DNA from 2 places in the Nocardia sp. NPDC127526 genome. Region 1 is predicted to be linked to the other one. Evidence: riboswitches for the same ligand, from Rfam matches in the RefSeq annotation. Region 1 holds a riboswitch; the other holds the start of a gene.

Region 1 (5,907 bases):
GAAGCCCCTGAGAGCCACGAGAGTTGTTATTTCCCCTTGAAGTCCGGCTTGCGCTTCTCGAAGACCGCCTGGATCGCCTCGGTGATGTCCTCGGAGGGCAGGAATGCCGCATTCCAGGCCGACACGTACCGCAGCCCGTCGGCGACCTTGCCCGCCTTCGGCTGATCCAGCACATCCTTGATGCCCTGCACCACCAGCGGCGGGTTCTCCGCGATCTCCCGCGCCAGCGCGTGCGCCGCGTCCAGCACCGCTTCCTGATCGGCGTAGACGTCGTTGATCAGCCCGATCTTCTCGGCCCGCGCGGCGTCGATGTCCTTGCCGGTGTAGGCGAGCTCGCGCAGATGCCCCTCGCCGATAATCCCGGGCAACCGGTGCAGCGAACCGATGTCGGCGACAATGGCGACCTTCGCCTCGCGCAGGCTGAACTTGGCGTCGGCACTGGCCAGCCGGATATCGGCGGCCGCAATGAGATCCAGCCCGCCGCCGATGCACCACCCGGACACCGCCGCGATCACCGGCTTGCGGCAGTCCGCCACCGCGGTGACCGAGTCCTGCATCTCCCGCACATGCCGCAGGAAGTCGGTGCGCGGCCCGGCGAGCGCGGGCCCGCTCAGCAGCGGCCCGAACAGGGGGCTCATGGCCGGCAGATCGAGCCCGTAGGAGAAGTGCTTGCCCGCGCCGGTGAGCACGATGGCGCGGACCTCGGGATCGGCGTCGAGCTCCCGGAAGATGAGCGGCAGCTCACGCCAGAAGTCCGGGCCCATGACATTTCCCTTGCCGGGACCGGTCAGCGTCACCTGGGCGATGTGGTCCTTGCTTTCGACCTCGAAAGCCTTCCAATCGGTCATCGGTCCAGCGTATCGGGGGTGCGGGCGGCCCGGGCGGGCGGTGTGAATCCCGTGCTGAATCCGATGCGCCGCACCGGTTTCCAGCTACCTCGCGGCCGCACCGTGAAACCCACCCCGCGCATCCACCGCAATCGCTCTACCCTGGTGCCATGCGCAGGTCCCTGCCACCCGTCGCCGCCAAGGTTTCGGACACGCTCATCGCGCGCGGCCACCACGGCGTGATCATCACCCAGCCGCAACCAACCCACACCGCGGCCGAGGCCGCCCAGGCTCTGAACGTGCCCGTCGGCGCGATCACCAAATCCCTGGTCTTCCTGCTCGACGAGGATCCGGTGCTGCTGCTCGTCTCCGGCGAGCACCAGGTGCACCTGGAACGCACCGGCCGCCGCCTGGAGGGCAGGCTCACCCGCGCCACCGCCGCCATGGTGCGCGAGCTGACCGGCCAGCCCATCGGCGGCGTCGCCCCGGTCGGGCATCCGGTCAACCTGCCGACCTATATCGACACCGCGCTGTCGCGGCATACCGAGTTGTGGGCGGCGGGCGGACATCCGAACACGCTCTTCCGCACCACTTTCGGCGAGCTGGTCCGGATCACCGCGGGCCTGGCCATCGATATGGATTGAGCGATTTCGCACAGTGGGGAATAAACCCGGCACCCGGACACGTAGGTTCGAAACGTGAGCGATTCTGCGACGCCCGGCGCCGAGCTACATGTGCCCGACGATCTGAGCGGTATCACCGCGCAGCAATATCGGGCCGCCATGCGGCACTATCCGGCCGGCGTCACCATCGTCACGCTGAACTCCGCGGACGGGCCGATCGGCTTCACCGCCACCTCGTTCGCCTCGCTCTCGGCGGAACCGCCGTTCATCTCGTTCAATATCGCCGAGACCTCGTCGAGCATCGCCGCCATGCTGCGGGCCGAATCGCTGGTCGTGCACTTCCTGGGCGAGCATCAGAAGCATCTGGCTCAGCGGTTCAGCAAGGCCGCGGAGGAGCGGTTCAGCGATCGATCGCTGTGGACCACCTTGGACACCGGGGAACCGGTCCTGCACGGCACCCCGATCTGGGTGCGCGCCACGGTCCATCAGCTCATCCCCATCGGCGACCACACCCTGGTGGTCGGCCTGGTCACCCGGGTGCACGACAACACCGAGGACGCGCCGTCGGCCGGACCGCTGGTCTACTACAACGGCGCCTACCACCGCGCCGAGATCTCCGACTGAATCCCCTCCGGATCAGGCCGCGGAGGACACGGTCCCGATACCCAGCGCCGCCAGGATTCCGGCGCTGAGCTGTTCCAGCCGATCCCGCACCCGCGGGCTGCGCAGCAGCGTCACCGCCCGCGAGGCCGCCACCGCCAGCAGCACCATTTCGACCGCGGCGATCGCGGCTTCGATGGCGCCCAGCGCGAGGGTGTTCGCGAAGGTCACCTCGGTCAGGAACTGCGGCAGCACCGCGAGGTAGAACAACCCCACCTTCGGATTGAAAATGCACGACAGCAATCCCGCAGCGAATGCCGAGCGAACGGTGACGCCGGCCCGCGGCGCATCGACGGCGAGCTCCGCCGCCCGGGCGCCCCGATTGCGGCGATACTCCAGAAACGCGCGAATCCCCAAGTACACCAGGTAGATTCCACCGACCACCTTCAAGGCCCGATAGGCCGTGGCCGACTGCTCCAGCAGCGCCGCCACCCCGGCGGCCACCACCACCGCCCAGACGATCCCGCCCAGCGCCGACCCGATCGCCGCGGCCACCGCCGGTCGTCGCCCGATAATCGAAAACCGCAGCACCAGAAAAGAATCCGGCCCGGGCGTCAGCGACAGCACCAGGCACAGCCCGATAAAGCTCAGCAGCAGCGGAAGGCTCACCCCTCCATGGCAGCGCACCGCCGCCGCCGGGGCAAGGGAATTAGGCGGCGAACTCCGCGCCCAGCTCGCGGAACACCTCGGTGTTCAGCGTGAACGCCAGCCGCGCCTCATCGAGCACCTGCTCGACCTCGGGACCGCCGACCGGCAGCTGATCGAGCTGCTCGCGGTATTCGCGTTTGAACGCAGCGGGATTCGAGATGCCGTCGAAGACGTAGAACCGCACGCCGTCGCCCTTCTTGGGCAGGTCCCACAGCTTCTCGGCGGTCCCGCGAATGACCTGGCCGCCGGAAAGATCGCCCAGGTAGCGGGTGTAGTGGTGGGCCACGTATCCGGCCGGGAAGCTGCGCGCGCACTCCTCGATGCGGGCGGCGTAGGCGGCGGTGGACGGCAGCGCGGTCAGCTCATCGCGCCAGTTCGCCCCGCCCAGGTGGGCCAGATCGGCTTCCAGGGACTGCAGGCGGGCCAGTTCCGGCCGGATGAACGGCCCCGCGACCGGATTCCCGGCGAGCTCGGCGGAATGCTTCTCCAGGGCGGCGTAGACGAACCACAGCTGCGCGGTGTAGCGGTAGAAGGCCTCGACTCCGAGTGCGCCGCCGAGCATGTCGCGCATGAAGGTGGAGTGTTCGGCCTCTTCGTGCTGCCGCTCGGTCGCGGTGCGGATGAGGGTCGAGAACGGCGTGCCGGTGTCGGTGGTGTTGGCCTGCGCAGACATGGTCTAACAACCTCTCGTGATCAACTCCGGAACCGCCGAAGTATGGCTACCCTAACTTCCCCATCGACTGTACGCGTCAGCAACGATCTCGCGATTCGAACTTTGCGGTCCCGGCGATCCAACTTTCGGATGATTTTCCGGACGGGGTTGACAAGGCTCCCGGCCGTCTGCCAACCTCTCAAACCAGGTCATGAGTACCAGCGCAAAGCCCCGGCTAGCTGGTCGGCAACCCTCCTCCGCGGTGGGGTGCTCCGGGTGACGACCAGGCCGCAGCCCAAAACCGGGCGCGGCAAGCGCGGACTCTCGATCATTCGATCGCGTGTCCCTGGCCCGATGGGATTTCGTGATGACTGCTTTCGCCGACCAGACCTGTGCCGCTCTCGCCACCGTCTCCGGCTGTGACCTCCAGGTGCCCCTCGTGCAGGGCGGGACCATTCGCTACGCCAACTTCGACTACGCCGCCAGCGCACCCGCCCTGCAGCAGGTCACCGACCGGATCGCCGAACTGCTGCCGACCTACGCCAGCGTGCACCGCGGCGCCGGCTACGCCTCGCGCATCTCAACCGACTGCTACGAATCCGCCCGCGGTTCGGTCGCCCGCTTCCTCAATGCCGCCGACGATCAGGTCGTGGTCTTCACCCGCAACACCACCGATTCGCTGAACCTGCTCGCCTCCTGCGTGCCCGGCGACACCGTGGTCCTGGACGTGGAACACCACGCCAACTTCCTGCCGTGGACCCGCCACGGCCGCCGCGTGGTGCCCATTGCCGACACCATCGAGGAGACCATCCAGCGCATCGTGGCCGAACTGTGCAGCAAACCCGCTGCGCTGCTGGCCATTACGGGCGCCTCGAATGTGACCGGTGAACTGCTCCCGCTGGAGCGCCTGGCCTGGATCGCGCACCAGTGCGGCACCCGCATCCTGGTCGACGCCGCCCAACTGGCCCCGCACCGCCGCATCGACCTGAAGACCACCGGCATCGACTACCTGGCCTTCTCCGGCCACAAGGCCTACGCCCCCTTCGGCGCGGGCGTGCTGGTCGGCCGCCGCGACTGGCTCGATGCCGCCGAGCCGTATCTGGCCGGCGGCGGCGCGGTGCGCTCGGTGACCGCCGACGGCGCCGACTGGGCGCCCGCCCCGCAGCGCCACGAGGCCGGCTCCCCCAATGTGCTCGGCGTGGCCGCCCTGGCCGCGGCCTGCGACACCCTCGCCGGACTGGACGAGGCCACCGTGCTCGAGCACGAGCAGTACCTCACCCATCGCCTGCGCTACGGTCTGAAAACCGTTCCGGGCGTGAAGTTCCTGCGCATCTTCCGGGACAGCACCGACGCCGTCGGCATTGTCGCCTTCACCATCGACGGCTTCGAGCCCGGGCAGGTCGCCGCCTACCTCTCGGCCGAGCACGGCATCGGCGTGCGCGACGGTCGCTTCTGCGCCCACCCGCTGCTGTCCCGCCTCGGCGTGGACGCCGCCCTGCGCGCCAGCATCGGCCTGGGCACCACCGCCGCCGACGTGGACCGGCTCATCGACGCCGTCGCCACCCTGGTGGAGAACGGCCCGGCCTGGAATTACGCCCGCACCGAGGGCCATTGGAACCCGGTCCCGGAAACCCGCCCTTTCGCGAATACCGATGCGGGAGCTGCGCCCTGCGGCTTTTGAGGGTTCGGGGCGAAGCCCCTGAGAGTCCCGAGAGTTGGGTTATGGCACGAGATAGCGGGCGGCGAGCTCCTCGACGAAGGGATCGTCGTCCGCTACCGCATTCAGCAGGTCCAGGTCATCGCGCACCGAGATCTCACGCGGATCATCCAGTTCCGGATCGGCGGGACCGTCCTCTTCCAGCTGCCGGATCAATTTCGCGCGCACGCGCTCTTTCAACGTGTCAGCCATAACCCGAGCATGCCATCAAACAGGCGCGAGCCAGCTCCCCCACGGCGTATTCCGGACGACCGTATATATAAGGAGCAGAGCCAGCGTGATCCACAGGGCCTTCTTCGGCAGCACCTGAGGTAGTCGCGGAATCGTCTCCCCGCGCCACCCGCGCACCAGCCACGATCCCCACCACACGGCGAAGCCCAGCAGCAACGGCACGATCAGAATATTGCTGTGGACGGCATCGAGAATCCGCCCGTCGGTGAGATTGTGCAGTCCCCGCAATCCCCCGCACCCCGGGCACCACAGCCCGGTCAGCTCGTAGAACGGGCAGAACCCGTACGACCCTTCCGCGTGCGGATCCCGGAAATGCAGCAGGGCCAATCCGCCCGCCACCGCCGCGCCCGCGAGCAATGGCATGCCCACGCCGACCCAGCGGGGCCGGGCCGGATTTTCGTTCACGGGCGCTGACGTGGTGTCCACGAGCATCAACGGTAGCCGGGCCCGCGGCGCGCTGCCAGATCGCCGACGGGTGCGAGCAGCACGCCCGCGAGCATATCGATGATCTCCATGCGCGCTCGCATCTCCGCGGACTCCACCCGGCCC
Region 2 (5,907 bases), on a different contig from region 1:
CCAGGGCGAGTACGCCCAGCGCCCACCAGCGGGTGGAAGTCGTTGTCTCGATTGGTTTCCGGTCGGCGTCCAGCGCCGCGATCCCGCCGGTCATGGTCATCTCCTCGGTTGCCGGGCAGTGCAGCCCATCGTGTCACCGGGCGACAAATGTCGTCAAGAGAAATCTGTCGCGTTGCGACAGTTGTCAGATGAAGTCACAATCGCGCGAGGTATCGCTAGACTGGACCGATGCTCGGTTTGTCGACGTCGACCACCCGGACCGGACTCCGGGAGCGCAAGAAGCAGCAAACGCGGTCTCGGATCATCGAGGTCGCCCTGCGGTTGTGCGACAAGCAGGGCTTCGACGCCACCACCGTCGAGCAGATCGCCGACGCGGCCGATGTCTCACCGCGCACCGTGAACCGGTACTTCGACTCGAAAGAGGCCATCGTGGTCGGCCTCATCGAGGACTTCGAGGGCGCGCAGGCCGAGGCGCTGGCCGCCCAGCCGCGCACCGGCAATGAACTCGAAGCGCTACGCGCCAGCTTCCTCGCGGTGATCGACCGCATCCTCACCGAGGGCGAACCGATCTCCTTCGAGCAGTTCAAGCAGATGCAGCGGCTGATCCTGGACAACCCCACCGTGCGGGCCCGCAGTTTCGAATCCGTCTCCTTCGAACAGGCCGCCCTCGCACAGGTGCTGGCGGAGCGGCTCGGCGCCGCGCCCGATGCGCTCTCGGTGCAGCTGCTGCTGTCGATCTGGCAGGTCATCTGCCATGCCGGCAAGGAGGACAGCCTGCGGCAACTGCTCGACGGGAATGATCTGGAAGCCATCGCCGCGCACTGCGTGAATCACGTGAACACCGCCTATGCGGAGTACATCCGGGTGTGCGCGGTTCCGAGTGTGTCCGGCCCCACTGCGGGAAGTTCCGAATCCGGCGGTTAGAATCTCGCTCAGGTCAAGAGCATCAGCGACAAGCCCCGGCTCGCTGATCGGCAACCCTCCAGCTGCGGTGGGGTGCTCCGGGTGAGGACCTGGCACTCGAGGGACGAGTGCAAGCGCAACGTAGGAGGCCACCCGAAATGTGTTGTTGTCGAAGCCTATTCGTTTCTCGATAACGTCAGACTTCCGCCTTTCGGCGACCTTTTTTCTTGGAGCAGGACATGAGTGACTCGACCGCGCCCATCGACCCGGCCGACTGGTCTTTCGACACCAAGCAGATCCATGCCGGGCAGGCGCCCGACGCCGCCACCGGGGCCCGCGCCCTGCCGATCTATCAGACGACGTCCTATGCCTTCCGCGATACCGATCACGCCGCCGCGCTGTTCGGGCTCGCCGAGCCGGGCAATATCTACACCCGCATCATGAATCCCACCCAGGACGTGGTGGAACAGCGCATCGCCGCGCTGGAGGGCGGTGTGGCGGCGCTGCTGCTGGCCTCCGGGCAGGCGGCGGAGACCTTCGCCATCCTGAATCTCGCGGCGGCGGGCGACCACATCGTGTCCAGCCCGCACCTGTACGGCGGGACCTACAACCTCTTTCACTACTCGCTGCCCAAGCTGGGCATCGAGGTCAGCTTCGTCGAGGATCCCGACGATCTGGAGCAGTGGCGGGCGGCCGTGCGGCCCAATACCAAGGCGTTCTACGGCGAGACCGTCGCGAACCCGAGCAGTTCGATCCTGGATATCCCGGGCGTTGCTCGAATCGCGCACGCGGCGGGCGTGCCGCTCATCGTGGACAACACGGTGGCCACGCCGTACCTGATCCAGCCGCTGAAGCACGGCGCGGACATCGTGGTGCATTCGGCCACCAAGTACCTGGGCGGGCACGGTTCGGCGGTGGCCGGTGTGATCGTGGACGGCGGCACCTTCGACTGGACCGTGCGCGATGCCGGCGGGCAGTCCCGGTTCCCGGGGTTCACCAGCCCCGATCCGTCCTACAACGGCGTGGTCTTCGCCGAGCTCGGCGCGCCGGCGTTCGCGCTCAAGGCGCGCGTGCAGTTGCTGCGCGATCTGGGCGCGGCCGTGTCGCCGTTCAACGCGTTCCTGATCAGCCAGGGCATCGAGACGCTGAGCCTGCGGGTGGAGCGGCACGTGGCCAATGCCCGGGCGGTCGCGGAGTTTCTGGCCGCCGCGCCGGGTGTGGAATCGGTGTCCTACGCGGGCCTGCCGAGCTCACCCTGGTATGAGCGTGGCAAACAACTGGCACCCAAGGGCGTCGGCGCCATCGTCTCCTTCGAGCTGGCCGGCGGCGTGGACGCGGGCAAGAAGTTCGTGGAGGCGCTGGTCCTGCACAGCCATGTCGCTAACATCGGGGATGTGCGCTCGCTCGTGATCCATCCGGCGTCGACGACCCATTCCCAGCTGACTCCCGAGGAGCAGCTCGCTTCGGGCGTCACGCCTGGTCTGGTGCGTCTGGCCGTGGGCATCGAGGGTATCGAGGACATCCTGGCGGATCTCCGGGCCGGACTGACGGCGGCGGCACGGTGATCGTGAACATCGAATCGAGCACGGCGCGGGAGACGGCGGAAGCACTGCTCCCGCCGTCCGACGGGACGCTCGGCAGCATTGCCATCGGCGCGGTGCGGCTGGAGAACGGGGCCGTCATTCCGGATGTGACGCTGGCCGTGCAACGGTGGGGCGAACTTTCCGCGAATGCCGACAACGTGATTCTGGTCGAGCATGCGCTGACCGGTGATTCGCACGTGGTCGGCCCGGCCGACGTGCATCACGCCCAGCCGGGCTGGTGGGACGGCATCGTGGGCCCGGGCGCGGCCATCGATACCGGCGAATGGTGTGTCATCGCCACCAATGTGCTCGGCGGCTGCAAGGGCAGCACCGGGCCGGGTTCCCTGGCCGCGGACGGAAAGCCCTGGGGCGCACGGTTTCCCGAGATCTCCATTCGCGATCAGGTGACCGCCGAGGTGGCGCTGTTCGATCTGCTCGGCATCGACCGGCTGGCGGCCGTCGTCGGCGGGTCCATGGGCGGCATGCGGGTGCTGGAGTGGATGGTCGGGCATCCGGAGCGGGTGGGTTCCGCGCTGGTGCTGGCCGTCGGCGCGCGCGCCACCGCCGATCAGATCGGCACGCAGACCACGCAGATCGCCGCCATCACCTCCGATCCGGACTGGCAGGGCGGCAACTATCACGGCAGCGGGCGCGCGCCCATGACCGGCATGGGGCTGGCGCGGCGCATCGCACACCTGACCTACCGCACCGAGTTCGAGCTCGACCATCGCTTCGAGAATCACGCCCAGGGCACCGAGAATCCCTGGGACGGTGGGCGATACGCGGTGCAGAGCTATCTGGAGTATCAGGCCGACAAGCTCATCGCGCGCTTCGATCCGGCCACCTACGTACTGCTGTCGGAGGCCATGAACCGGCACGACGTGGGCCGCGGGCGCGGCGGCGTCGAGGCCGCGCTGGCCGCCACCCCGGTGCCGTGCGTGGTCGGCGGTGTGGACTCCGATCGCCTCTACCCGCTGCGCACGCAGCAGGAGCTGGCCGATCTGCTGCCCGGCTGTCGCGGCCTGGAGATCGTGCGCTCGCGCGACGGGCACGACGGCTTCCTCACCGAGACCGAGGCGATCGGCAAGCTCATGGTGGAGACCATGGAGCTGGCACGCGCGGCTCGCGAGCGCTAATTCGAGTCGTGCCCGTTTCGCGCGAATTACGCTGAGGCGCTGCCGGTTTCATGCGGGTGACACATCGGTAACCGTGATCCGATCGCGATCAAATCCGGGCGCGCTGCCGCTAATGTATCCCCCATGACGGCAGCCTTCGATGACATGGATCTACGTGATCTCGTCGATCTGCTCTCCGAGGAGGAGCAGCTCGAGCTTCGCCCCGATATCCTCCGCGTATTACACCGGCTCCCGTCGCAGGAGATCCTGCGCCGTGAGCTCGGCCGCCGCATGACCAAGGTTTAACCCAGCCCCTATGTGATCCCCAGCGGGCTGATGGTCGCCGCCAGCACGATGATCGTCGCGCCCAGGGCCGTCAGCCACGCCACATCGAATCCCTTGCTGCGCACCGCGAGCACGCCCACCTTCTCGGTCGGCAGGAGCATCCGGAAGGCCGCCGCCAGCAGCGTCGCGCCGCCGAAGACATAGGTCCCGCGCCGCCAGCGATCCCAGGCCAGCAGCACCACGGCCACGATCATCACCAGCGCGATCAGAATGATCGGCAGATTCTCCCGCACGAACGCACCGGCGCGGCTGCTGCGATCCTCGGGGGCGGCATGGGCTGGACTCACGCTGCGAGCTTAACCGCCCGCCGCCGCGACGGCCCGACCCACGGCCGGGTCACGAACAGCACGGTCCGTATCTTCTGCAATGCTGATCCGCGTGTTCCATCTCGTGTTCTTCCAGCCGCGCATCCCGCCCAATACCGGCAATGCCATCCGCCTGGCCGCCGGCACCGGCTGCCACCTGCACCTGATCGAACCCCTCGGCTTCGACCTATCCGAGCCCAAACTCCGCCGCGCCGGCCTCGACTACCACGACCTGGCCTCGGTCACCGTGCACGAATCCCTCTCCGCCGCATGGGAAGCCCTCACCCCCGAACGCGTCTACGCCTTCACCGCCGGCGCCGCCACCCGCAATACCGACATCATCTACCTCCCCGGCGACGTCCTCCTCTTCGGCCCCGAACCCACCGGCCTCCCCGACGACGTCCTCGCCGACCCCCGCATCACCACCCAGCTCCGCATCCCCATGCTCCCCGGCCGCCGCTCCATGAACCTCTCCAACGCCGCCGCTGTCGCGGTCTACGAAGCCTGGCGGCAACAGGGTTTTCCCGGCGCGGTGTAGGACAATACGGGCGTAGCCGTCTATTCTGCGTGAACCCAAGGAGGCCGCGGGCATGGCGAAATACCCTGATGACGTGTCCATTCCACATGCCGAACAACCGGGCCTCCCCGAGTACATGACCTGGGAGGAGCTCGAGCAGCTTCCTGAAGAGATTGCGGAGCAGATCGAACTGTGGGACGGCCGGGTGGTATGGCTACGGCGCGGACCGGCCGAGCATCAGACCTTCTCGAATCTGCTGTGGAGCGGGTTACGCAGGTGCGCCCAGTCGGATGTGTCGCAGCACTCCGATCACTGCTGGCGAGTGACCACCGAGACCAATGTCTTTCTCGGCAGCAGCGGAAAGTCCAACTTCCTGACACCCGACTTCCTCGTCCATCGGTGCCTCGGAGCGCCCTACCAGGATGTCCGCGCCACCGACACGCTACTGGTCGGCGAGGTGCTGTCCCCGTCGAACACCCGGACCGATCTCGAAGCGAAGAAGATCCGCTACGCCGGCGCCGGAATCCCTTGGTACTGGGAGGTTCACCTGGATCCGGGCAGCAGTGCAATCGCTGTCGTGCGCGCCTACGCCCTCGAGATCGAGCCCGGTCATCTCGCGGAGGGCGTTCGCCCGCTGCGTCCGGTCAACTACATCGTCGCGGGCGAGTGGACCCCCGCCGACAACAACGGCATCGAATTCGACTTCCCGTTCCCGATCCAGATCCCTTGGGACGAGCTCGCGTTCTGAATCGGCGATACTCACCGCCTGATGATCAGTCGTCGATCTCGAAGCGTTTGAAGCGGGAGGTGGCGCCGGCGGTGAGGCGGACGGAGGTTTTGGCCACGCCGTAGTGGGCGGCCAGAAGTTCGATGGCGGCCTTGTTGGCCTTGCCTTCGACGGCGGGCGCGCGGACGTACAGCTGGAGGGTGCCGTCGTCGAGGGTCTCGACGAGGGGACCCTTCTTGCTGTTCGGCTTGATCGTCGCCCGCACCACCGTCGACACCCTGACTCCTCTCGCTTTCCATCGATTCTCACCCAGGGGTTGAAACGGAATGAATCATTCTGCTAATCTGGAACGGAACAAAACATTCCGTTCCGAGGAGATGGCAATGACCTTCCAGCCCTTCCGAGTCGACAT

The links. Region 1 has a riboswitch for S-adenosylmethionine ahead of ACFVIV_RS00070 (aminotransferase class V-fold PLP-dependent enzyme). Riboswitches for the same ligand answer to the same signal wherever they lie in the genome.
Region 2: another riboswitch for S-adenosylmethionine. It lies ahead of ACFVIV_RS27845 (bifunctional o-acetylhomoserine/o-acetylserine sulfhydrylase); the one in region 1 lies ahead of ACFVIV_RS00070 (aminotransferase class V-fold PLP-dependent enzyme).

What each region holds. Positions count from the first base shown of each region.
Region 1 is NZ_JBHXVO010000001.1:10,416-16,322, reverse strand. Features, by position in the region: gene ACFVIV_RS00095 (crotonase/enoyl-CoA hydratase family protein) at 27-848, opposite strand; gene ACFVIV_RS00090 (YbaK/EbsC family protein) at 998-1,471, shown strand; gene ACFVIV_RS00085 (flavin reductase family protein) at 1,610-2,074, shown strand; gene ACFVIV_RS00080 (LysE family translocator) at 2,087-2,719, opposite strand; gene ACFVIV_RS00075 (heme oxygenase (biliverdin-producing)) at 2,760-3,431, opposite strand; SAM riboswitch class IV at 3,618-3,733, shown strand; gene ACFVIV_RS00070 (aminotransferase class V-fold PLP-dependent enzyme) at 3,778-5,091, shown strand; gene ACFVIV_RS00065 (hypothetical protein) at 5,131-5,319, opposite strand; gene ACFVIV_RS00060 (DUF2752 domain-containing protein) at 5,335-5,790, opposite strand; gene ACFVIV_RS00055 (TetR family transcriptional regulator) at 5,790-5,907, opposite strand, start outside.
Region 2 is NZ_JBHXVO010000021.1:100,519-106,425, reverse strand. Features, by position in the region: gene ACFVIV_RS27855 (MFS transporter) at 1-94, opposite strand, end outside; gene ACFVIV_RS27850 (TetR/AcrR family transcriptional regulator) at 229-924, shown strand; SAM riboswitch class IV at 936-1,046, shown strand; gene ACFVIV_RS27845 (bifunctional o-acetylhomoserine/o-acetylserine sulfhydrylase) at 1,143-2,468, shown strand; gene ACFVIV_RS27840 (homoserine O-acetyltransferase) at 2,513-3,622, shown strand; gene ACFVIV_RS27835 (hypothetical protein) at 3,746-3,907, shown strand; gene ACFVIV_RS27830 (DUF3017 domain-containing protein) at 3,916-4,233, opposite strand; gene ACFVIV_RS27825 (tRNA (cytidine(34)-2'-O)-methyltransferase) at 4,313-4,789, shown strand; gene ACFVIV_RS27820 (Uma2 family endonuclease) at 4,905-5,516, shown strand; gene ACFVIV_RS27815 (DUF167 domain-containing protein) at 5,542-5,772, opposite strand; gene ACFVIV_RS27810 (epoxide hydrolase family protein) at 5,879-5,907, shown strand, end outside.